Linked DNA regions of Fervidicoccus fontis Kam940. The protein of the gene in region 2 binds, or shares a complex with, the protein of the main gene of each other region. Links are inferred from orthologs where the notes say so. Each region holds a gene or a part of one and is shown on either strand. Other genes may lie near its edges.

The links.
Region 1: FFONT_RS06095 (region 2) and FFONT_RS02285 share a complex: the UniProt entries of both Methanocaldococcus jannaschii proteins name them as parts of the 30S ribosomal subunit. The link is inferred for Fervidicoccus fontis Kam940 from one-to-one orthologs.

The regions. Positions count from the first base shown.
Region 1 is NC_017461.1:434,997-446,510, forward strand. What follows is about bases 5,650-8,393. They hold FFONT_RS02285 (30S ribosomal protein S4), read right to left. Parts: upstream 7,403-8,393; coding sequence 6,896-7,402; downstream 5,650-6,895. Other genes in these bases: FFONT_RS02275 (DNA-directed RNA polymerase subunit D), read right to left, coding at 5,650-6,468; FFONT_RS02280 (30S ribosomal protein S11), read right to left, coding at 6,481-6,882; FFONT_RS02290 (30S ribosomal protein S13), read right to left, coding at 7,414-7,908; FFONT_RS02295 (MATE family efflux transporter), read left to right, coding at 8,160-8,393. In the rest of the region: fni (type 2 isopentenyl-diphosphate Delta-isomerase), read right to left, coding at 1-991; FFONT_RS02235 (isopentenyl phosphate kinase), read right to left, coding at 1,048-1,842; FFONT_RS02240 (hypothetical protein), read right to left, coding at 1,848-2,618; amrB (AmmeMemoRadiSam system protein B), read right to left, coding at 2,653-3,516; rpsB (30S ribosomal protein S2), read right to left, coding at 3,513-4,145; FFONT_RS02255 (DNA-directed RNA polymerase subunit N), read right to left, coding at 4,172-4,372; FFONT_RS02260 (30S ribosomal protein S9), read right to left, coding at 4,380-4,805; FFONT_RS02265 (50S ribosomal protein L13), read right to left, coding at 4,778-5,230; FFONT_RS02270 (50S ribosomal protein L18e), read right to left, coding at 5,246-5,623; more of FFONT_RS02275, read right to left, coding at 5,623-5,649; more of FFONT_RS02295, read left to right, coding at 8,394-9,536; FFONT_RS02300 (M42 family metallopeptidase), read right to left, coding at 9,538-10,641; FFONT_RS02305 (M20 metallopeptidase family protein), read right to left, coding at 10,708-11,514. UniProt on the Methanocaldococcus jannaschii protein: One of the primary rRNA binding proteins, it binds directly to 16S rRNA where it nucleates assembly of the body of the 30S subunit. With S5 and S12 plays an important role in translational accuracy.
Region 2 is NC_017461.1:1,160,625-1,172,309, reverse strand. What follows is about bases 1-2,915. They hold FFONT_RS06095 (30S ribosomal protein S8e), read right to left. Parts: upstream 1,696-2,915; coding sequence 1,306-1,695; downstream 1-1,305. Other genes in these bases: uppS (polyprenyl diphosphate synthase), read left to right, coding at 1,957-2,760; FFONT_RS06100 (signal recognition particle subunit SRP19/SEC65 family protein), read right to left, coding at 979-1,287; FFONT_RS06105 (hypothetical protein), read left to right, coding at 156-971. Outside these bases: FFONT_RS06085 (hypothetical protein), read left to right, coding at 3,041-3,445; FFONT_RS06080 (hypothetical protein), read right to left, coding at 3,437-4,594; FFONT_RS06075 (nucleoside-triphosphatase), read right to left, coding at 4,609-5,175; FFONT_RS06070 (helix-turn-helix domain-containing protein), read right to left, coding at 5,162-6,151; FFONT_RS06065 (DUF61 family protein), read right to left, coding at 6,154-6,579; FFONT_RS06060 (fibrillarin-like rRNA/tRNA 2'-O-methyltransferase), read right to left, coding at 6,563-7,270; FFONT_RS06055 (Pre-mRNA processing ribonucleoprotein,-binding region), read right to left, coding at 7,267-8,541; Glu-tRNA(Gln) amidotransferase subunit GatE, read right to left, coding at 8,693-10,624; Glu-tRNA(Gln) amidotransferase subunit GatD, read right to left, coding at 10,611-11,685.

The DNA.
Region 1 (11,514 bases), 730 kb from region 2 along the record:
CTTCGACATCTTTAGCCGAAGTTAATAGCATAGCTATTTTAAGTTCCATTATAATGTTTCGAACGTATCTATCTAAGCATTCTTTAGACCTTGCAGCTTCTTTTAAAGCAGGTAACGCAAAGCCTGCAATATCAGCTCCTATAGCTATTGACTTCGCAACTTCAACTCCATTCCTTATTCCCCCGCTCGCAATTATCTTTATTTCACTCGAAACACTTCTCGTTTCAATTATAGATAATGCCGTTGGTATTCCCCAATTGTAAAATTCATAGATGCCGGGCAGATCCACTTTTTCACCTCTCAGCTTTCGTCTTAAAATTTCTACCTTTATCCAGCTAGTCCCCCCGGCACCAGCTACATCTATATATTTAACACCTGCTTTTACGAGCGCTGATGCAACTTCTTTTGATATTCCATATCCAATTTCTTTTACTATAATGGGAACTGACAGTTCGTTTCTTAATATTTCAATATTTTTTAGTATATTTCTGAAATCTCTATCTCCTTCCAATTGAAAAAGCTCCTGTGCTACATTTAAATGTATAGCTATAGCATCAGCATCAATCATCTTGATAGCTTTTTCGGCAATTTCTACAGGCTTATCGCCGAGTTGTTGCGCTCCTAAGTTTGCTATAACCGGCACGCTAATCGCTTCTTCTCTTACAACCCTGTATGTCCAGGAAACTGAAGGATCTACTAATGCCGCTCGTTGACTCCCCACTTCAATTGCTATCTTATTCTCTTCTGCTACTTTTGCCAAAACTCTATTAATATCACCTGCATATACATGTCCTCCCGTGATGCCGGTAAACATCAATGGAGCAGAAAGCTTTTTCCCTAAGAACTCAACAGTGGTATTAATAGAATCAAAGGAAAGTTCGGGAAGAGCTTGATGTATTAATTGAATATTCTTAAGTAAAGTGTCGCTAGTTTCAATTTTTTTACTTAAGGCTATTATAATGTGATCCAGCTTTCTATTTGCAATATTCATAAATGTTCTCACTCGCTAATGACATTAAAGAAAATTCGTAGTCATGCTTTAAAAATTTATGGAATTATTTTTGTTCCATTGACAGTCTTGCCAGAAATTAGATTATATATATTTCCCTCTATAAGTCCGTTTGATATCCATACTTCTTTTATCGACGAGCTAGTTGAAAGATATTGATATGTTTTTTTCAGCTTTCCTAGCAAGCCGCTTGTCACATCGACTACGTTATTGTATATAGAGGCTTTTTTAATAACACTGTCAATTTCATTCAAACGAATTTCCTTTAAAATAGTCTCTGGATGACCTAATTCTAAAAAGACACCATCTACATCTGTAAAAAATATAATTCTTTCGGCATTGATGTAGCTTCCTATCATTAGAGCCAAATCATCCCCAGAAATTATAGCTGGATCACAAAAGTTATCCCCGTAGACAATATCGCCAAATAGGATAGGAACGCTTCCTTTTTCAATTGCAGTTTTGACGATCTTCAGATCACATGAAAATCTTTCTCCAATATTACATAAGTTCACGCATAAAGAATGTGGAGGGAAAGATACTGCCTTTATTCTATTTGAAACCAATATTGAGGTCATCATATAATTGAGCTCTTGCATAGAAAAAGCTATCGGAGAGATAGTCTCATTTGATATTCTTCCATATATATCTATGGCTCTTTTTGCCTCTACGTGACCGAATGATCCTCCTCCATGTATTACGACCAAATCGATCTTTTCATCAATTGCACGCTTTATCTCTTTTGCAATGCGGATGACAACCTCTTTTCTAAACGAGTATGGTTTTGATTTATCTGTTATCAAGCTTCCTCCAAGCTTTATAACGACTTTCAAACAGATCATTCCTCAGCGTTTTTTATTTCTACCGATAAAAGCTCATTTTTATAAGACGGGACTATGAGGTTCTCCTTTTCCGGCAAAACATCATATATGGCATAATAAAGGGAATTTAACCCTCTTATTGATTGCTCAAATTTTTCCTTATTTTTTTCCACAATTCCATTGACATTAAGGATAAGAAGATAAGAATTAAGCTTGGAATACATATCAAGAAGACCGCTATCGATTTCTTTCTCAACGCTTATGCTTCCTTTTTCCTTTATGCCATTACATCTCACTTTCAAATCTTCCAGAAATATTTCTCCATCGGTATCAGAATATATCAAGGATTTTTCTCTCACTGTAGCTCTAATGAGAGATTGCAGAATTTCTTCTGGAAAAATTCCAACACTGTTCATAACTCCGTTTAAAATTTCTATTTTTTCGTCATTTGAAAATTTTTCTTCATAGTATTCTTCTAGGGAAAGTATGACACCTTTTAATATTAATGCGACAGCGGATGGAAGATTAGAACAATTTCCAATTCCTCTCGCTTCAATATCAACTTTCAATGGTAAAGGAGATCCCTTCTTTATCAAATATGATACATGTTCCATACTCGCTTTTGCGATTCTTTCATCGAGTCCTCTTATTTCTATACTAAATTCGCTTGATTGCTTTATTTTATAGCTAATTTCTAAATAACTATCGGTTAGATAAGCAAGAAATGGTGTGTTCCTTTTCGGTATTAAAACTCCTAAAGTAAGTGGTATTTTTGAGAGAATTTCCATCTCAAGCCAACTCTTTTTAAAAATATGCTGAAATTCAAATAGGGAATTTTGCCGAAAGATATCCCACAACTGCGTCTTTATCTCCAGTCAAGTCACCTGAAGTCGCATATTTAAGAATTTCCGGTTCCCTTCCGTTTTTCATTTTTGATATCGTCATTAATATCATCACTCCTCCAGGTCCACACATCGAAACGTTCTCGGTCTCTAAGTAGTTATAAAACAAATTAATGTCTCTTTTTTTAATCATCTCAAATGCTTTTAGATCTTTCCTCTTTGCGACATCATAAGGCTCATAATGGCTCATATCGCTACTTGCAATGATGGTAAAATCTCTACCTAGATGTTCGGTTGCATCTAATAATTCTTCCGCAATCTTTTCAACAACCTTTGGAGTCTGCCTCATTAATACAATTGGTAGTATTTGAAAATCCTTTTGAAATATGTATTGCAGAAATGGTAGCTGAACTTCGATGCTATGTTCATATAAATGAGCATTGTAATCTGGAACTAAAACTTTTGATTTTGTAATAAGATAATCTCTTAATTCTATATCAACATTGATAAGCCCTAATGGTGTTCTCCACTGTTTCCATGGAGCAAGAGATACTTGTGCACCTAAGCCGGTATGATTTGGTCCGATTATTATAAATGTGTCCGGCTTTTTTTCTAGAGAAATATTATAATATGTATGTGCGGCTACCGGTCCAGAATAAATGTAACCTGCATGAGGAGCTATATATCCAAAATTGTTTTTTGTTATTGAGTTTGAAAAAATTGCTTCTTTCCCAGGGCCAATAGGGTGAAGAAAAGCCCACCTGATCTGTTCTAATAATTTTTCTTTTCTTAATTCATAAAATTCTCCGGCTACGACTGGATCTCTTACAAGATCACCGCTCAAGCTTTTCCACCGACTCTAGCTTCAAAGGCATCTGGAGGTTCTTGCAAATCAGCATTCTGTAACAATAGCCCTTTTTCTCTCAATATCTGCCTTGTCAAAATCCAATATAGCAAAGCTAAGCTTTTTCTTCCTTTATTGTTTGCAGGAATTATAAGATCAATATTATCTATCCTGTTATCTGTATCTGTAAACGAAATTATCGGAATGCCAATTTTTGATGCCTCATTTATTATTTGCTGATCTGCTCTTGGATCAGTAACAACAACTATATCTGGTTCTATATACCATTCAAGGTGAGGATTTGTAAGGATACCTGGTATGACTCTTCCTGCTATATATTTAGAGCCCACGTATTGAGAGAACTTCTTCACAGGATTGTGTCCGTATTGCCTGACACTTACGACCAAAATCTTTTGAGGTTCATATCTTGCGAGCATTTTTGAAGCTATTCTAAGTCTTTCATCAATTTTTCTAACATCGAGAACATAGAGTCCATCAGGTCTAATTCTATATACAAATTCCTTCATGTTTTTATTGCAAACGTAAGTTCCAATGTGAACTCCCGCAGCTAAATATTGTTCAATTGGAACAAGCAATTCAAAAGCCTTCTCATGAATTTCACTAACCATCTTAGATTCTTCATTACTCAAATTTTTCACCTCATAGGTTTGAACTTGATTACCTGTTCAATCAAATCTACATGAGAAATGAGAGTTCTCCTGCAACAATACCTGTCAATTCCTAGATCATCAAGCACTTTCTCAGGGTCCTCGCCTTTGCTCACTCTTTCTTTAAAAGGCTCCCAATATTGCCCTAAAGGCTTTCCGCATGTATAGCATCTTACAGGTATAATCATGGTTATCTCACCTATATGATTTTTGCCATCTCCTTCTTGCACTGTATCTCATGTATTTCTCCGGCTCTGTTCTCCTGGGATCTCCAGCAAGAAGAACTCTATCATATTCTTGGAAAATTGTCTTCAATCTTTCACTTTCAAAGTATTTTACTAATCCTCTAGCAATCGCAGTCCTAGTAGCGTCAGCTTGAGCCATAAATCCTCCTCCATTTACAGAAGCAATGATATCTACCTGTTCTCTATGGTCTTTTCCAAGAAGCTTAAGGACTTCAACTATCTTGTTTCTAAAAAGCTCTACTGGATGTAGTTCTATAGGCATTTCATTTACAAGTACTCTTCCTTTTCCTGGCTTTATTACAACTTTAGCTATTGCACTTTTCCTTTTTCCAACAGATAAGACCACCTTCAAGCGATAACACCTCTCCACCCTAATGCTTCTGATAATTCCCCTACAGATATGTATCTTCCCTTACTAAGATCAGCAACTACATCTTCAAATTTTATCATTTCTTTTCCATGAAATTCTTTTGGAATACCAATATAAACTTTCAAGTTAGATAGGGCTTCTTTTCCTTTAGGCTTTCTAGGAAGCATTCCTCTAACAGCTCTTTTTACAATATTTCTTGGAGATTGCGGCCTTCTTGGACCCTGTTTGTCTGGATTTCTAAGGGTCCTCACGCTCCACAATTTTTTATAACCTTCAATAACCATATTTCTTTCTCCGCTTATCATTGCCTTCTCAGCATTGACAACGACAACTCTTTTCCCAGTAAGAAGCATTTTAGCTATTTTTGAAGCCATCCTTCCGAGTATCAAATTTTCAGCGTTGACTATTACAATTTCTTTTTCGCTCAAAATAATTCACACCTCTATTTAAACTATTATTCTTTTTGGAAGAGAATCTATTTTGTCTTTCAATTCTTTATTTCTCAATAAGTCGTCTAATAAGTAAATCTCCGCTCCGCTTTTTTTGAGCTTCTCATATGCTTTCATAGAATATGACTCGGCGATTATTACTATTTTTTTAGTTAATTTGCCTGAGCCTAGAACTTTTCCGGGTACTACTACTACTTCTCCCTCATTAGCATTCCGATTAATTTTTGATATATTCGCTTCAACCATCTTTCTCCTCGGTGCTGAAAGCTCCTCACTTATTCTTTCCCATATATTAGCTTGCTCATCCTTTGACAATTTCTTCAAACCTTTAATGAGCTTTCTTTTTAGTAAATTTGTAGGACCAGTTCTTGCCATTATTTTAATACCTCCATTTCTTTTATTACTTCTTCAAAAGCTTCTGCTTTTTTATTCAAAATTTCTAAAGCCTTTTCAATTATTAATTTTGTTGAAAGCGAACCCGTTGATTCTACTCTAAGTATTTTCTTATTTTCAAGATAATTAATCTTCATGCATTTCCTACAGACTTTATCCTCGCAAAATCTAAGAAGGCTTGTATTTTTGAAATTTTCGAGCTCGATTTTTCCTTTTTTCATTTCCATCATTTTTTCTGCAAGCTCTTCACTAAATTCACCGATACATTTTAAGCATTCATTAGATTCTTGTTCCTCGCATTGTTCAAATGAAAAAATAATTTCGGGCACAGAAATTAAAGCTGATATAGATACAGGGCTCCATTTTATATGCTCTTTTCCTCTCCCCAATCTAGCCTCAGCTTCAAGAACAATTTTTTGCCCTTTTCCTAAAACCACTATTGGAATATCTTTAAACACTGGATAAATGTCAGGATCTTCTGACTTCAATTCTCCCGTGTATACTACTTTTTTATCTTCATCTTTATTCTCTACTTCTAAGTGAAGAATATCAAAGCAGTTTTCGCAATTTGTACATTCTGCGCATTCCTCAGGCGCCCTATATTTTTCCAGCGCTCTATCACTGTAAAGAGGGATCATCCCTAAACGATGGGCTAAGACTTCGTCATGTAAGACACTGTTATTTTCCAAAATTAGAACGTTGTCTACTGCCATTGTAGGGACTTCTTCAATTATAATTCTTCTCAGAGAAGTGAGCACCTCTTGAGGTGCATCTTCAATATATAGTTCTAAAAAATTTTCTTTAATATTTATCGGTTTGATCTTCATAACCTTGACCCTTTACACTCTTCTACCTCTTCTGCCACCAGGTCTTCTTGTTGTATCATGCGGAATAGGCGTTACGTCCTCTATCCTTCCAATAATAAATCCTGATCTTGCTAAAGCTCTAATAGCTGCTTGTGCACCAGGTCCTGGAGTTTTTGGACCGTGACCTCCTGGAGCTCTTACTTTTATATGTATTGCTGTAATTCCTCTTTCCATAGCTTGTTGAGCCGCCCTCGCGGCACTGATCATTGCAGCATATGGAGATGGCTTCTCTCTATCAGCTTTAACTACCATACCTCCTGAAACTCTAGATGCCGTTTCTGCCCCAGACAAATCTGTGATATGAACTATAGTATTGTTTAAACTGCTGTAAATATGAGCTATACCCCATTTCAATTCTCTACTACTTGAAGACATGCTCTATCACCATTTACTGGCTTGCTTCTAATTCTCTCTTAAAAGGACTACTGCTGATTATATCGATTAAATCTTCCTCGCTTCTCTTTACTAAATATCCAGGACTGGTTACTCTTCTTCCATTTATACCAATATGCCCATGAACTATCATTTGCCTTGCCTGGTAGATTGTTTTTGCTAAGCCTTTTTGATATACAATTGTCTGAAGCCTTCTGTTCAATATATGCTCTGCATTAATAGAAAGTAAGTCATCTAAAACAGCATTTGACTGAACAATTCCCTGAGAGTACAACCTTTTTAATAAGTTCTCTTCTTCCTTTTTCCTTACATCTTCAGGCAAAGCTAATAGCTCTCTGGCCCTATGTCTAATTTTTCTTGCCATTGTTTGGGCTATCCACAACTCCTTTTTATTCCTGAGACCAAACTTACCTAATAATCTCAGCTCATTTTCTAGTCTTGTTTTATCCCAAGGATGACCAGGCCCTTCCCATTTTTTTCTAAGCTTTCTCGGATCGCCCATTTAATACCACCTTATGACTTTTGCTCAGAAGACTGAGGCTTTGCTGCAGTCTTCTTTTTAGACACACCTACAGTGACTCCAAGCCTACCAGTAGTATGAGTCCTCTGACCCCTAACTTTCAATCCTAGCGAATGTCTAATTCCTCTCCAGCTCTTAATTTTCTTTTCCCTCTCTATGTCTTGCTTTACTTTGAAAATAAGCTCTGAACCAATGAGATGAATATCATCTCCAGTTTCATAATCTTTTCTTCTGTTAAGCATCCATTTTGGCAATAAGTTACTTGCGGAAATTTCGCTAATTGCTTTTTCAATCCTGCTTATTTCTTCATCACTCAGAAAACCTGTCCTCTTCTCAGGATCAATATTTAACATTCTCAATAAACATACAGCAGTTGTATATCCTATTCCTTTAATGCCTGCTAATCCGTAAGCAAGCTTTTTTCTTCCATCAAGATCTGTACCAGCTACTCTAACAATATACCGAAATTGTCCTGCTTCTTCGGCCATTTTTTACACCTTTACTTCCATATTACAGCAAAATCCTATTAATTGATAAGATCATGAAACCAACAAGCATATATTTTAATATCTCAAGGGGGTTTTTATTTGTTTCATGCTTTGAAACTTTATTTGTTTTTCGGTATTTATTAGGTTTTTGAAATTATTATTTGTTTATCCGATTGTTATAAATAATGCTATAACGAGTTGGTACATTGTTGAAAAATTGAGACAAGGATAATGAAGAGAGTGAATCTATATTGAAAAAGCTAATATCTAATGTATCACCTCAGGAGATACAGAGCGGAAATGTTTACAAAGTATTAGTTAAACTAGGTACGCCATTAGCTTTAAGCGAGATGGTGCAGGTAGCTTATGATCTTGCAAATCTCTATTGGCTTGGCCGGGTTGGAAAAGATGCTGTAGCGGCACCTTCAGCTTCATGGCCTTTCACATATACTTTTATCGCAGCAATGAATGGACTCCTTGCTTCCGGCACAACTTTAGTTAGCCAGTACAGAGGAGCAAATAATATAAATATGATGAATAAAAGTGTCGCTCAGACTTTTGTTTTGGCAATTATCTCGAGCCTTATAATATCTGTTTCTGGAATATTAACCATTCCATACATTTTATATGCGGCTGGAATACCAAGTGACGTCTATCCTTTGTCAGTAGTTTACTCAAGAATAATGTTCGTCGCTCTAATCTTTATTTCTCTCTGGGAATCGTTCAGAGCTGTCGTCTCTGCTTCAGGCAATACAATTACACCTATGAAGTACAATTTCTTTGGAGTAGGACTCAATATGATATTTGACCCATTTCTAATATTGGGAATAGGTCCTTTCCCTATGCTTGGAGTAGCAGGGGCTGGAATTTCTACATTGATTTCAAGAGCAATAGTAGCATTCATTTCTCTCAACAACATTATTCAAGGAAAAAGCGATGTAAGGTTGATAAAAAGTGAAATGAAAATTGACAAAAATATTTTGAAAATGATGGTAAAAATCGGAACTCCGTTGTCTGTAGCGTGGGTAATGGAGGCGCTGGGTTTTTCCATTTTGACGGCGATAATAAGCATGGAAGGCAGCACAGCATTAGCTGCATGGGGGATTGGGGACAGACCATTGAACTTGCTAAATTTTGCTACGATCGGTTTTATAAATGCAACGGGGATAATGGTAGGACAGAGCCTTGGGGCAAGCAACAGGAAAAGGGCAGAGGAAAGCGCTGAAAAATCATTGATGATAATCTCTTTAATTGGAGTGATTGGTGGGCTTATTTTTGGCGCTTTTGGGAGGCATATCGCTAGCTTTTTCATACAAGACCCTGATGTTATTGAGGCGACAATATATTACTATATATACATGGGTTCAACAATTGTGTTTTTCTATTATATTCAGCTAATGGGCGCAATTGCCCAAGGAAGCGGACATACTAGGTTTGTAATGGTGGTAAGTATTCTCAGAATTTGGATAATCCGAAATGTTTTAGCTTATATTTTTGGACCAGGTCCTTTAAATATGGGCATTCCTGGCATCTGGATAGGAATGAGCTTAAGCAATATCATCTCTGGATTGGTAGCTTTAATCTGGATATTCAAAGCAGATTGGAAAAAAGGAGTGATTAAAAAATAAATCATTTGATTATCTTCTCCTTTATACTATCAATCCACTCAGGCTTTAAGCTTTCATAAAAAGCCTTAAGGAGCTCAACGCTATAATGAATATCGACAAGATCGATGACCTCAACTGGACTATGAATATATCTTGCAGGTATGCTTATAGTCCCAGCTGGAACTCCCTCTTTAGTTAGTTGAATTGCTGAGGAGTCCGTTGTTCCCCCAGTGAGAACTTCTGCCTGATAAGGTATTCCGCGCTCTTTCGCTACAGATATCATTTTTTCGAGAACAGCAGTGTTGGTTATTAGCCCAGAACCGCTTCTTCCATCAATTATTTTTATTGCAGGACCTTTGCCCAATTTAGCAACCTGATCCTGCTCATCCACATCTGGAACGTCATTTGCCGTGGTTACATCTAAGGCTATAGCTACATCTGGAGATATTTGATATGCACTTGTTCTTGCTCCTTTTAATCCAACTTCTTCTTGAACAGTTGCAACAAAATAAAGATCTATGTCATTTGGCTCAACTTCCATAAACGTTTTTAAAGCGACAACCAATCCAGCTCTGTCGTCAAAAGCTTTCCCTGTTACCCTATTACCTATCAAATCGGCGAAATCGTAATCAAGCAACACTCTAGAGCCGTGTTCAATTCCCATGGACAATGCTTCCTGCCTCGATGATGCCCCTACATCTATAAACAGCTTGTTCATCTCAATAACTTTCTTCTCCTCTTCAGGAGTTATTAGATGAGGTGGCTTAACGCCTATAACTCCAGGAATCCAATCGCCTTTATTTGTTCTGACTTTTACCCTAGTCGCGGGAAGTATTCTTTCACTCCACCCTCCTACTGGAGAGAATCTTAGAAATCCGTTATCATCTATGTATTTAACTATTAAGGAAATCTCATCCATATGCGCAGCAATCATCAGTTTTTTCCCGCTTACACCTTTCTTAAGCGATATCACATTTCCCATGCTATCAATCCATATCCTATCAGCATACGGCTTCAAATCTTCAATTAACAGATCTCTTACTTCATCTTCCATACCGCTTGGACCATTTGCCTGAGAATATTTTCTTAAACATTTTTTGTATTCGTCTTTGTTAAAATTCTGCATATAACTCAACCCCAAATGTTAAGATAAAAAATAGTTATATTAAAAGTTATCATTTAAGAAGGTTTCTTACCTTTTCATGAGCTCCAATGCCCCAGCGACAAAAACAGATGATCCTATCGGCAGTATCTTTTCGTTTAGATTAAACTTGGAGGTATGCACTCCGTAGATGTATCCCATCTTTTCATTGTAGGTACCTAAGAACATAAAGGTTCCTGGAACCTTTTCCAAATAGTATGCAAAGTCTTCTCCACCCATTGTTGGCTTTGATTCCACTACCTTTTCCTTGCCAAGCAAACCTTCAACTACATTTTTCATAATCTCAGTTACTTCTTGATGATTTATAAGAACTGGATAGCCATATAAATATTCTAAAGAGAAGTCTCCATTAAATGCAGATGTAACTCCTCTAATTATCCTCCTAAGCCTCTCCTCCATGCTGTCTCTAAGCTCCTTGCTCAAAGTTCTCACAGTCCCAAGCATTTCTACCTTATCTGGAATGATATTATGCGCAGTTCCTCCATGTATTGAACCTATAGTTATCACAAAAGGCTCTAGAGGATCTACCTCTCTGCTAGATATTGTGTGAAGAGCATCTACCACCTTTGCCGAGATCATAATAGGATCAACTGCGAGATTCGGCTTAGCCCCATGACCTCCTTTGCCCTTAACGGTAATTTTTATCGTATCCGCCGCTGCGAAAAACGGTCCCTTTCTGTACCCTATAACTCCTTCTGGGAGTTCAGGCCAGACGTGCATTCCTAGTATGTAGTCTACGCCATCCAAAGCTCCTTCCTCAATCATTGGTTTTGCTCCTCCAAGCGTTCCTTCTTCTTCAGCAGGCTGATATAGCAGTCTCACTCTTCCATTTAACTT
Region 2 (11,685 bases):
AATTTTAATGAAGAAATAATTATAATAAAAAACATATAAATTTTTCTCAAAATTTTGTAAATTTTTTATATAAAGAATGGAAAAAAGATAAAATCTTGTCCAAAAAATGCTATGAATTTATAACGACAATAAGAATATTTTTTAATTGAGAAAAAATGAGTGAAGAACTTAAGCAAAAGTTGGCAGAGTTAGTAAAGAAAAAGATAGGACAAAATTCATATGAAAGGTTTTCTGACATTATATCTGAAGAAATCAATAAAGCTCTTTTAAATAAAAAAATTGCGGAATCGCTTGAAAGAAAAGGGAAGCTTGATGATGCTTCAGAAGTTAAAAAATTGATTAAAAAAATCAAAAAGAGGATTTACTACTCCTCAAGAGTTTTTTATAGTGCTGAAGGTGAACATGTTAGTATATTAGAAAGAGGAAAAAACCTCACTGCTATTTTAGAGTTTCTGAAAAAGCTAATGATAGAAAAAAATATAAATACAATTGTTGACATAGGTTCAGGAACGTTTCCTATTTATTTTGACGCCTTTTTGGGTGAGGCATCTCCCAAGCTCAGATATTATGCTATAGAAAAAAACAAAAAAATATACGAATCGCTCTTGATATATAGCAAAAAGAGTAAAATGCTTTTGACTCCAATATTAGCAGATGCTGACACTGATTCTCTCGAAGAGATTTATAAGAATATAAATAATTACGATAAATCATTAACACTACTATTGAGAATTCTCCATACGTTATATAGAACTAAGAGATTGAACCTAGTGGAGTTTGTTGAAAAAATAGGTTCAAAATATTTACTAATATCTGAACCAAAATTCAGCCTTGTAAAAAAGAACGATATTTCTAAAAAAGAAAAAGCTTTCCTTTTAAGGCTTTCAAATAAATTAAAGGCAAATGGTACAATATCTGACTTTGAAATTTTAGATACTGAGGAGGAAATTTTTGTTCTTATGACGAAGTAAATTTTTCTTATTCTTTTTTCCCTTTCTTTCTCATATCATTTATTGCAATGCAAATTCTCTTTAAAGTCTCAATTTTTCCCCATCTTTTATCAACAATTACTCTCTGTTTTATTTCCCACCATTTTTTAGGAAATTTCTTGTCCTCCAAAATTGGATTCAAACTTAACCCTTTTGCAACTTCTAAAATTTCACTAATACTGGGCTTCTGGACGCATAAGGATTTTGGGATCTTTCTTCCATGTGTTCTAGAAGAAGTACAATCGAGATAAGAAGGATAAATTACTATTTTTTTACCCTTAAATCCTCTCGAGCTCAACTCTATATACCAGCAATTTTATTTCTCAATTAAAACTGCGTTTATAACTCCATCCTGCCCAGGTCTAGATACTACTAGAGCCTTTCCTGACTCAACTTCTATTATGCTTCCTTTTGTAATTATGCCTCTTCGTGCAAATTCTTTATTGCTAGGCGTTTCCACTACTCTTGATATTTTTTCCACTTTAACAGTTTTTCCGTCTTTACTCATAATAACTGCTTTGCTTGCCTTTTTCAGCTTAATTTTTATGTTACCTCCTCTAACTTTGATTATTTCCTTCTCATCTTCTGAATGAACTTTTGTTTCAGTGAAGTATCCTCCAAAGAGAGCTTTTCTTTTTACCTTATACGGTCTTGTTTTCTTTCCACCGCTTGACTTTTTTAAGTCATTTTCTTGGTATATCCCCAAACTTTATCACCTTTAGTATTGCATAAAATTTCTTTACTAAAAGGGTGTTATTAATTGTCATTCTTTATTCTTGTTATTATCATCAGTGTTTATATGTTTTATTATTCCCAAAGAAAGAATTAATTTCCCAAAAATATGTTGTTTCATAAATTGACTGCTTTATTAAAAATTTTTATATTTTGAAGATTTTTATTTAAATTGATTCTAAATAAACAACAACATATTTTAAACCATAGGCTTATAGCTTATACTATAAGGAGGATGCAATTTTTGACAAAAGTATTTGAAAGATTCGAAGAAGAAATACTGAAGCCAGTATATAAGCTATATGAGCATTATTTATGGAATCAGATAAAAGATAATCAGATGCCACAACATATAGGAATAATTCCAGACGGAAATAGAAGATGGGCGAAAAGACATGGGTATGAATATACCTTTGGACATAAAATGGGATATGAAAAAGTCAGCCAAGTTTTGGATTGGATTTGGAATTTAAATGTTAAAGCTGTAACTCTTTATGTACTTTCAACCGAGAATTGTCTAAAGAGGAGTGAGGAGGAAAAGCAAAACATATTTCAACTTCTTTATATGGGACTGGAACAGCTAGAAAATGATAGAAGAATATATGATTCAAAGGTAAAAGTAAAAATTATTGGCAATTTTGAGCTCATTCCTGACTGGATAATCAAAAAAGCTAAAGAAGTAGAAGAAAAAACCGAAAAGAATGAGTTAAGAATTCTAAATATAGCTGTATGTTACGGAGGCAGACATGAAATAATTGAAGCGATAAAAAAGATAGCATCTGACTATAAAAAGGGCGTAATATCTTTAAACGAAATAGACGAAAATAAAGTGAGCAGTTATTTGTTTACCTCGGACTCTCCAGATCCGGACCTTATAATAAGGACTAGTGGAGAAGAAAGGATAAGCAATTTTCTTTTATGGCAGAGTGCTTATTCAGAACTCTTCTTCACTGATGTATATTGGCCTGAATTTAGAAAAATCGATCTCTGGAGAGCTATTAGGTCATTTCAAAAAAGAAGAAGAAATTTTGGAAAGTGAGTAAACTTCCCTGTCCGTAAGGGCAGACTTCTGCTTTCAGGGAACATTCCTCAAGTTTTTATTCTTTCTCTGTTATTTATACATAAGTCCTCGTCCTAACGGACGAGGTCTCAAGTATTATTAGTTGAAAAATAAATTTTCACTTTTTGTTAAATTTTTTATTGGAAAGATAGCTTTGTAGAGAGCTCTCTGTTAAATTTAATATCCTAGTAAAACAAATAAATTATTAGAAGGTTTTTGATATCCCTCAGGATACTTGCAATAATTGCTGGTGAATTTATTGAAGTCTAAGAATACAACTCTACCAAAAGATATTGAAAACACTATAATAAAAATTTTAGAATCTTCAGGAAATAGTGGCATGAATTTAAGCGAATTGCAAAAGATATTGAAGATAAAGGAAGATAAACTAAAATTAGTAGTTGCTAGACTAAGCAGAAAGGGAATAGTTAAAAAAGAAAAGATCAAAAAAGAAGATGGAAAAATAGATTATAAAATACAGCTATCTACTATAAAGCCAGTAGAATTAAAAATAGAGCTTTCGACCGTTATAAAAATCCCTTGCTTTACATGCAAATATATTAAAGAGTGCGGCATAGGAAGGGAATGGTCTCCGGCTAATTGCGAAATTCTTAAAAATTGGCTAGAAAGTGAAACTAATAAGATTGAACAGGCTTCAAAGTGATTTTATTACATTGAATACTATATCATAAGGAGCATTTGTTTTTATTCCTTTAGCATCAAAGTGAGTTCTAGACGAGGCATAACCTAGTTTTTTTAATTCTTCCTCAATTTTTTCAAACTTTGGCACATTCTTTTTTAACTTGCTCGCTATCTTATCTATATGGTAGTAAAAGGGATTTTCTATTTCTGACTCTGCAAGCATAGTATTAATATCTTTCTCAAGCTTAATGCTATAATTTTCTTTTCCTTTTCTATAGAAATCTTCAACCTTTAGAAGAAAATCTCTATTCCAAAGCTCGCCAAGCCATATAGGGCCGATATAGTTGCTACATTCACTTTTAAAGCCATCTTTACCTAGAATTACTTTGTCAAAAGGATAACCGCTATTTGAATCAATGCATAAAAAACCTATTTTGTTCGCTTGTTTCTCTTTTTTTATTAAAAATCCTGTTTTTAAGAAATGTTCATGATAATAGGTGAATAGAGGATAAGCGTTCTTCTCATTCGATGAAAAAGCTCTTATGACAGAGTATATTAATACTCTAGCTGCGATCTCCCTACCGTAATCTGTTTTATATACATGTGAGCCGTATCTCCTCAAAGAAGTATCCTTGTACTTTCCCATAAGAGTTCCTATATCCGTAGCCGTAACAAACAATAAACCATTATTTGAAATCGCTTTGGATGCGGAATCAAGAAAATTTATCGGACTCCCATAAGGATCAATATCCACAGCATCCTGTTTTATGCCTTTTTTTAGTAGAAAATGCAGAAAGAAGTTAGCCTCTTCATTCATTACCTTTATTTTTTCCTCTAACCCATTTAAAGAAATGTTTTTTACGCAATATTCAACGGCATCTTTGCTTATATCATTAGCGTATCCGTTTATTTCAATATCGTCATTTTCCAAGACGACTCTAATTGTGCGTACGCAACTTCCCGCCAAAGGTTCTATAAAATTTTCAATTTTTCTAAACAAAGAAGAAAAGGCTTTAATCCCTAAAACAGTTAAATCTCTATTAATTGATGAATAAGGATTGTAAAAGATAGGTAGCCATGCAGGCTCTAGCTTTCCATCAGACCTAAAAAATTCATTAGACATTGGCAAGAAAAATTTTGCCCTGCCTTCTTTTAGCTCAATATTTTCCAATACGCTATCCACCTTCAGATTATTTTCCTTCTTATCTTGTTAATAATATCATTTAATATCTGATTTCTATTCTCAGTGCTTAAAACGTACACATCTCCTTTTGAAATCAAATCGTAAATTTCTGGGTCTTTTTGTTTCAGGTTGATGTGGAAGGACATTAGCATGCTTTTTTCTTCCGCTTTGAGCAACTTCAAAATTCCTTCACGTATACCAGGTATCATCAACTCCATAGGTCCTACTTCATCGCCAATAAAAAATTTGAAGGAATCATCATTGAGATATTCATTTATAATTTTTAAGATAATAGCTCCCATGTTCTCATTAACATAATAGCTTCCAAGCTTCATTTTGTATCCTTTTTCTATGCTTTTTGATGCAAGCTCATGGACCTCATTAGAAGGAAAAATAATTAATTCAAACCCCTCTCTTCCGCTTTTTCCTCTTTTCTCAGGAGTTGCAAATCCGGCAAACTTTACCTTTTCTAAAGTAAGAATACTTGCTAGTTTTAATACTAGAGTTGTTTTCCCTATGCCAGGATGACCAGTAAGGAAAATCCTAACAGATTCCCTATTTTCTTTCATCTAAAATCCTGCTTATGGTGTTTATCTTGTCATCGGGAATTATTCTTATCTCATCGCTATATTCCTTTTTTAATTCTTTGGCCTTCTCCTTTTTGGCGACTATCATTTTCTCAACATCTTTAAGCTTCTTGATTTTTGAAAGCTGTTCTGCTTTTTCTTCCAAAGTAAGTGGCATATGCTCATGATCTATAGCAATAAAAAATATTTCTTCTCCTTTTTTTGCAATTATATCTACAAATGTCTTCCTAGCATGATAGAAGAACATATTCTTCTCATTTAAAATATTGAAGATTTTTTCCTCGAATAGGTTGTCTGGGATTTCTTCTTTTTTCATCTTAACCATTTCAACTACTTCGTCCGAAAATATATTATATGGAGAGACTATTTCTTCTCCCAAAGTGTCAAAAAGCTTATCAGCATAATCTATTCTTACGTCAAAAGTATTCTTTTCATATTCATATATGGATTTCCTTGTCACGCCAAGTCTGTTTGCTAGCTCTCCAAGGCTTAATCCCAGCTTTTCCCTTCTTTCTCTCATTTTCTCTCCTGAAATTCTAACAACAAATTCTCCCTTTTTTAGAAAGATGTATAAATCTTTAGAGCATGAAAGAAGCTTAGGTAGTGTAGTAACATTTACTGTAGGGACATTTTCCTTTAGATAAATTACCTCATCCTGAATATCTATTTTTTTATCGTATTCGCTTACTATTATTGGTCTGGACGATGCGCTTTTTGTAATACCTATAAGATCCCTTATTTCTTCTTTGCTCAAAAAGCTTGTATCTAGAGTGATTTTCAGATGTATCTTCTTTTTCTTTTCATCTTTTGACCATGCTAATATATCAATGCTTCTTTCGTTAAAATTATCTGGCCTATCTATTTTTACAAACTCAAATCCGCTTTTTATGATGTTTTTTACTGTGGACTCTAAAAGCTCTTGTAGGTAATCATTTACCCAAGAGCTCTCGTTCTTCATACTTACCACTCTACTTTAATTTTTAGTTTAAATACACTAGGCATCAGCGAAATCAGCGTATTTAATTCATCATTGGTTATATACTTTTTAGGCTCATACTCAAGCTTTTTATTGAGTATATATCTAACAGCCCTTCTCTGCCATAAATCTTCATTCAGCATATAAATTTTATTGTTTGGCGTTACTAAGATATTTATCTCTATTGGAAGAGCGAGCATTTCATGAAAGTAACTCGGAAGATTTTCTTTCAACTTTGCGATGTCATCTTTTTTTAAAATAAAAAAGCTCTTACTTTTTGTTTTTAAAAGCACGTCTTCGTTTCCAACTTCGTTCAGTCTAACATATTCCTCTACAGGGTCATTTATAGCCGACAAGTCAAGGATGACTTTTTTTCTTAGAGTCTCTGCAATATTATTTTCCTGGCTCATAGCTCGCTAAGACCATCGCATGATCTTTATCATATGGGTCTAGATGAACCACATCTATTATTTCAAATCTATTCTCCTGAAGTATCGATATTTCCTTTTTATATACCTCTGTCGGCTCTTTTGTCACATCTATGCTCCTAGCTTTTATAGCAAGGAATATCTTACCTCTTGACTTTAAGAACCACTTAGCATTTTCAACAACAATTGATGCTTGTTCTGGTTGAGCAACATCAGCATAGATAATGTCTACGAGCTCTACAATATGAGAGTATAGCTGAGGCTTTCTAGCATCAGACATTATCGGTATGAGGTTCTTCCTATCTGAGGCGACTAGCAAAAATTCTCTCATTACTCTTGGCGCAAATTCTACAGAATAAATAATCCCTTTTTCTCCTACAATATCACTTATATGGCTCGGAGTAGTTCCTGATGCAGCTCCTAAATATAGGACCTTTTCTCCCTCTTTAATAGGAACAGCTTTTATTCCTTTCATAATTGCTCCTGCCAATTTGCTTCTATATGGGATCCACTCTCTATATTCCGTACCTGCTATCCTGTAAAGCCTTTCTCCATAGACTTTTTTGCCTGGGACTAAATTTATAGTTGCAAGCTTTTTTGAACCGTCATCAAATTCTATTTCAAATATCCTTTCATTCAACTCTAGTGGTTTTACTTTAATAGGTTCACTCATTCTCTCTTACCTCCAAATCCTCTTTTCTTTCCTTTCATCTTTTTTTGCTTTGGAAATTCCCTCCTCTTCGCTTCAGGTCTTGTCTGCTGTTGAACGGCTTCAGTAGGCTTTCTTGCAGGGGGCTTCGCATATATCTTTTTAATTTCTTCTAACCTCTTCTGCAAGTCTTCTACCAACTTATCGCCAATCCATCTTCCAGTAAATGCATCTACTTTTGCTGCAATTGCCAATTTTGCAGCGAGAGTTCTTGCCATTTTGCCTCTTTGCCATCTTGGAGCCTTATGAATTTCGGGGTACTGAAAGATTATACCATGCTTTGGAGGTCTGCTTCCTGTTTTCAATGCCCTAAATAAGGCTTTTTCTGCACCTAAAACTTGTATAGTGCTTGCCGGCAACTTTGCAAGATTTTCTAAGCTTCCTGCAAGGCTAATAAGCCTCGCACCAAGTAGGCTTCCAACAAGTGCGGTTATATTAGGCGCCACCTCTTTCATGACGCTCTCGATATATCCTGCCAAGTCTTCCCTCAAAACATAAGTATCCCAAGCCATTCTAGCTAGCGTTTGAATTGGCTTAATGTCAAAATCGCTTAGATCTGCCCCTATGCTTTTCTTTGCAGCATCAGTCAGCTTTTCAGCTTTATCCTGAGAAAATCCTAAATTCACAATAGATGAAACTTCAAAATTGTCTCTGTGTCCAAGCTCTGCTACTAATCTTACATACTGCTCATGATTAGGAACCAAATTGTCCAATTCTGGAAAATGAACACTGTACCACTCTCTCAATCTAATCACAAATAGGTTATAAGTCTTATCAAGGTCATCGATAGCTCTTATAGCCTGGGCAGCTAACTGATCCCTCTTTTGAGCAGCCTTTCTTAGTTTTCTCCTAGTATACTCCATATTGAACTGATGAATATACATTTGAAATTCGTCTTCTCCTTTAAAGAATCCTCCGCTTATTGCTATTTCTCTTATTTTTCCTCTAAATGTCCTGAAAACTTCGGCATTTTTCTCAACTACCACATTGAGAGAGGGCTTCTGCTTGAGAAGGGCTCTAGACAGAGCATCTGTTTCTACAACTACGGTATCTCCGCTGGAAATGTCTTCTATCAAGCCTATGATTTGCTTTGTAAGATTGCCACTTTCAAATTGGAGCATTTCCTCTACGTTTTCATCAATATCCTTATTTGAAAAGCTTTTCTTTATGACCTCTCCTTTCTCATCAATCAGAAAGGCACCTACTATATGCTGTGTTAAATATTTCTTCATCATATATCAGCCTTCAATACTTTTCCGTAAACTAATTGATATTTTTAAAAAGTGAGTATATTAACTTATATTTATCTTTCTGACAAAATTATATATGGATGATGACGATCCGTATACGGAACTAAAAATGAAGAAAAGGCATTTATCTGACACTCTAGCTTTTCGAAAGAATCTCGCTGAGCTTTTCTCTTATTAATTTTGATACTAAGCTACCAGGAGCTTTTCCCCTAAGTATTTGCATTGCCTTACCCATTAAAATTCCTTCAGCCTTTTCTCCTTTTTCTCTTATCACATTCATGTTTTCTTCAACGACTTTTTCTATTATTTTTCTTACCTCTTCCTCTCCTAGCGAAAGAAGACCAAGCTCTTTTGCGATTTTTTCCGGCTTTTCCTCAGGTTTTTTGCTCAGTTGCTTCAAAAGCTCCTCAATCCCTTCTCTAGTAATCATCCTTCTTGCAAATAACGAGAATATCTCTCTGATGCTTCGTTCAGGTATTAATTCTACATTTAATCCTTCTCTTTTTAATGCCGGCATTGTTACTAGCATAATCGAGGCTATTGTAGTTGGCTCAATTGATCCTTTGAACTCTTCGACAAGCTCATCGAAAAAGTCGAAGGATTCGTTCATTACCATTTGTTCTGCTAGAGCTCTGCTTAATCCCAACTCCTTTATGTAGTATTCCTTTTTCTTTTCAGGAGTCTGGGGTGTGTACTTTTCAGAGCTTTTCATAATTTCCTCTGTAATTATTATCGGCGGTATATCAGTCTCTGGGTACATCCTTGCCGCCCCTGGCTGGGGCCTCAAAAACTTTGTAGTTCCATCAGGCATGGCAACTCTCGTTTCTTTTGGAATACCCTTAAAGGCATATTTCACTCTATTAATAACCGCTTCCATAGATTTCAGCGCCTTGCTCTCCTCGTCTACTATTAACACAAATGCATCTTTTTCCCTATCTGCCCCTAGCGCATTGTAAATCATTTCAACTTCTTCTTTTGATATTCCGTAATTAGGCAACTCATCGCTGTGAAATAGTCCCCTTACATCACCATAAAACCTTGCATAATCAGCCAGTTCTGTACCGAATCTTCTGTTCGGTTGAACCTCGGTACCTAAGATCCCTTTAAACCTGTGCAATATCTGAGCTAATGCCTTTCCTTTTGGCTTTGACAGATTTGCCCTCACAATTTTGCTCTGACTCCTTTTCAGTATATCAGTGACATCAATAGGAGATAACTTAACATCTTGTTCTGAAAGCCCTCTTTTCTTGAGCTCCTCCCTAATTTCAAGAAGTCTTAACTGCCTCATAGCTTCGAGCTCAACTGTCTTTGCGAGTATTTTCAGCTCCTGAACCCCTTTTATCTCTACCTTTTCTCCTCCCTCTATTGAAATATTCAGATCCTGTCTTATTGTACCTATGCCTCTTTTCACTTTTCCGCTGAGTCTGAGTAGCTGCCCAATATATAAAGCGACCTTCTGGGCTTCCTCAGGAGTTTCGATGTCAGGTGCTGTAGCTATCTCTATAAGCGGTATTCCAAGTCTATCTATAATATAATGAGATATGTTTCCTTCATCTTCTCCTTTCCTTGCTGCATCTTCCTCTAGGCAAATGGTTTGTATCCTATAGCTTTTTCCCTCAACTTCAATCCTTCCTCCAATGGATACAAGCATTGTCCTCTGAAAGCCTGATGTGTTTGAACCATCTATAACAATCTTCCTCATCACATGAACTTCGTCAACTGGAATAGATCCTAAAGCTTTTGAGATACCTATGACTACTTCCAGCGCTTCTCTATTTATTTCATGTGGAGGTTCCTCATCAGCCTCAACTAGACAGCTTGAAGGATGAGGAGCATGATATCTATACCTTCTTCCCTTTTTCCATTCAAAATAGGCCGCTATGTCGACTTCTCCAAATTCGCTGGTTGTTGGACGAAGAGATCTTTCAAACAGTTCTTCTCTTCCTTCTTCTGAACTTATTGGACAGTTACAGAAAAGCTTCCTCTCTGTTTTTAACTGCTGGTGAATTTCGAGGCCGACTTTCAATCCTATTTTCCTAAAGTCTATTTCATTATTACTGCTCTCCATGATTCCACCTCGGATAGTAGTTTAATAGTTCTCTTCCTTCATATTCTCCCGCAATATTTGTAGCAAAGAGCCTTGTAATCTCCTCTTCATCTTTAAAATTACCTAAAAGCCAAGAAAGCTTAACAAACGCTGTTTCAGAAAGCATATTTTCTCCACTTATGATGCCGATCTTCTTTAAAAGCCTGCCTGTGCTGTAAACATTCATGTTGACCCTCCCAAAGATGCACTGCGATGTCATGACAACTATCGTACCTCGATCTATCACATTTTTTATGCTGTCTATAATTTCAGTAGATACGTGTCCTAACCCACTTCCTTCTATAACGATTCCTTTAATTCCTTTTTCTGCAAGAATTTCAAAAATCCATCCAGGCATGCCAGGGTAGTATTTAAGCAAAGATACATTTTCAGAAAACTTCGTATATGCTTCCAGATTTCCGCTTTTACTGCATATTTTTGCATCTTTTCTTATCACTTCGATCTTTTTCTCAGCTGGAAATATCTTCGCCAATGGTAGAGATGAGATACTTTGAAAGGCGTCTCTCCTGCTTGTGTGCATTTTTCTTACCCTTGTCCCTCTGTGAGCTAAAGCATAGCTGTCGCTAGTTTCTCCGTGCATAACTACTGCAGGTTCGCATATATCGCTTGTCGCATAGATTGATGCCGCAATCAGGTTGAATGGAGAATCGCTGCTCGGTCTATCGCTGCTTCTTTGAGACCCGACAAGAGCTATAGGTGATCCGATATTTCTTAAAGCGAAACTGAGGGCAGAAGACGTATATGCCAAAGTGTCTGTTCCATGAGTTATAATGACTCCTGTATCCGGTTCTTTCACTAGAACTTCTGCAACTCTTTCTGCTATTTTTTCCCAATATTTAGGATTCATGTTCTCGCTGAAAATGCTCATAAGTATTTCGCTTTTGAACTTCGCTATGCTGTTGAGCTCCGGTATCATTTCAATTAGTTCATCGGCAGTTAAAACCGGTTTCACTCCACCTGTCTGGTAATCGATTTTGCTTGCAATAGTTCCACCTGTAGATATGATGTGAATTTCTTTTCCT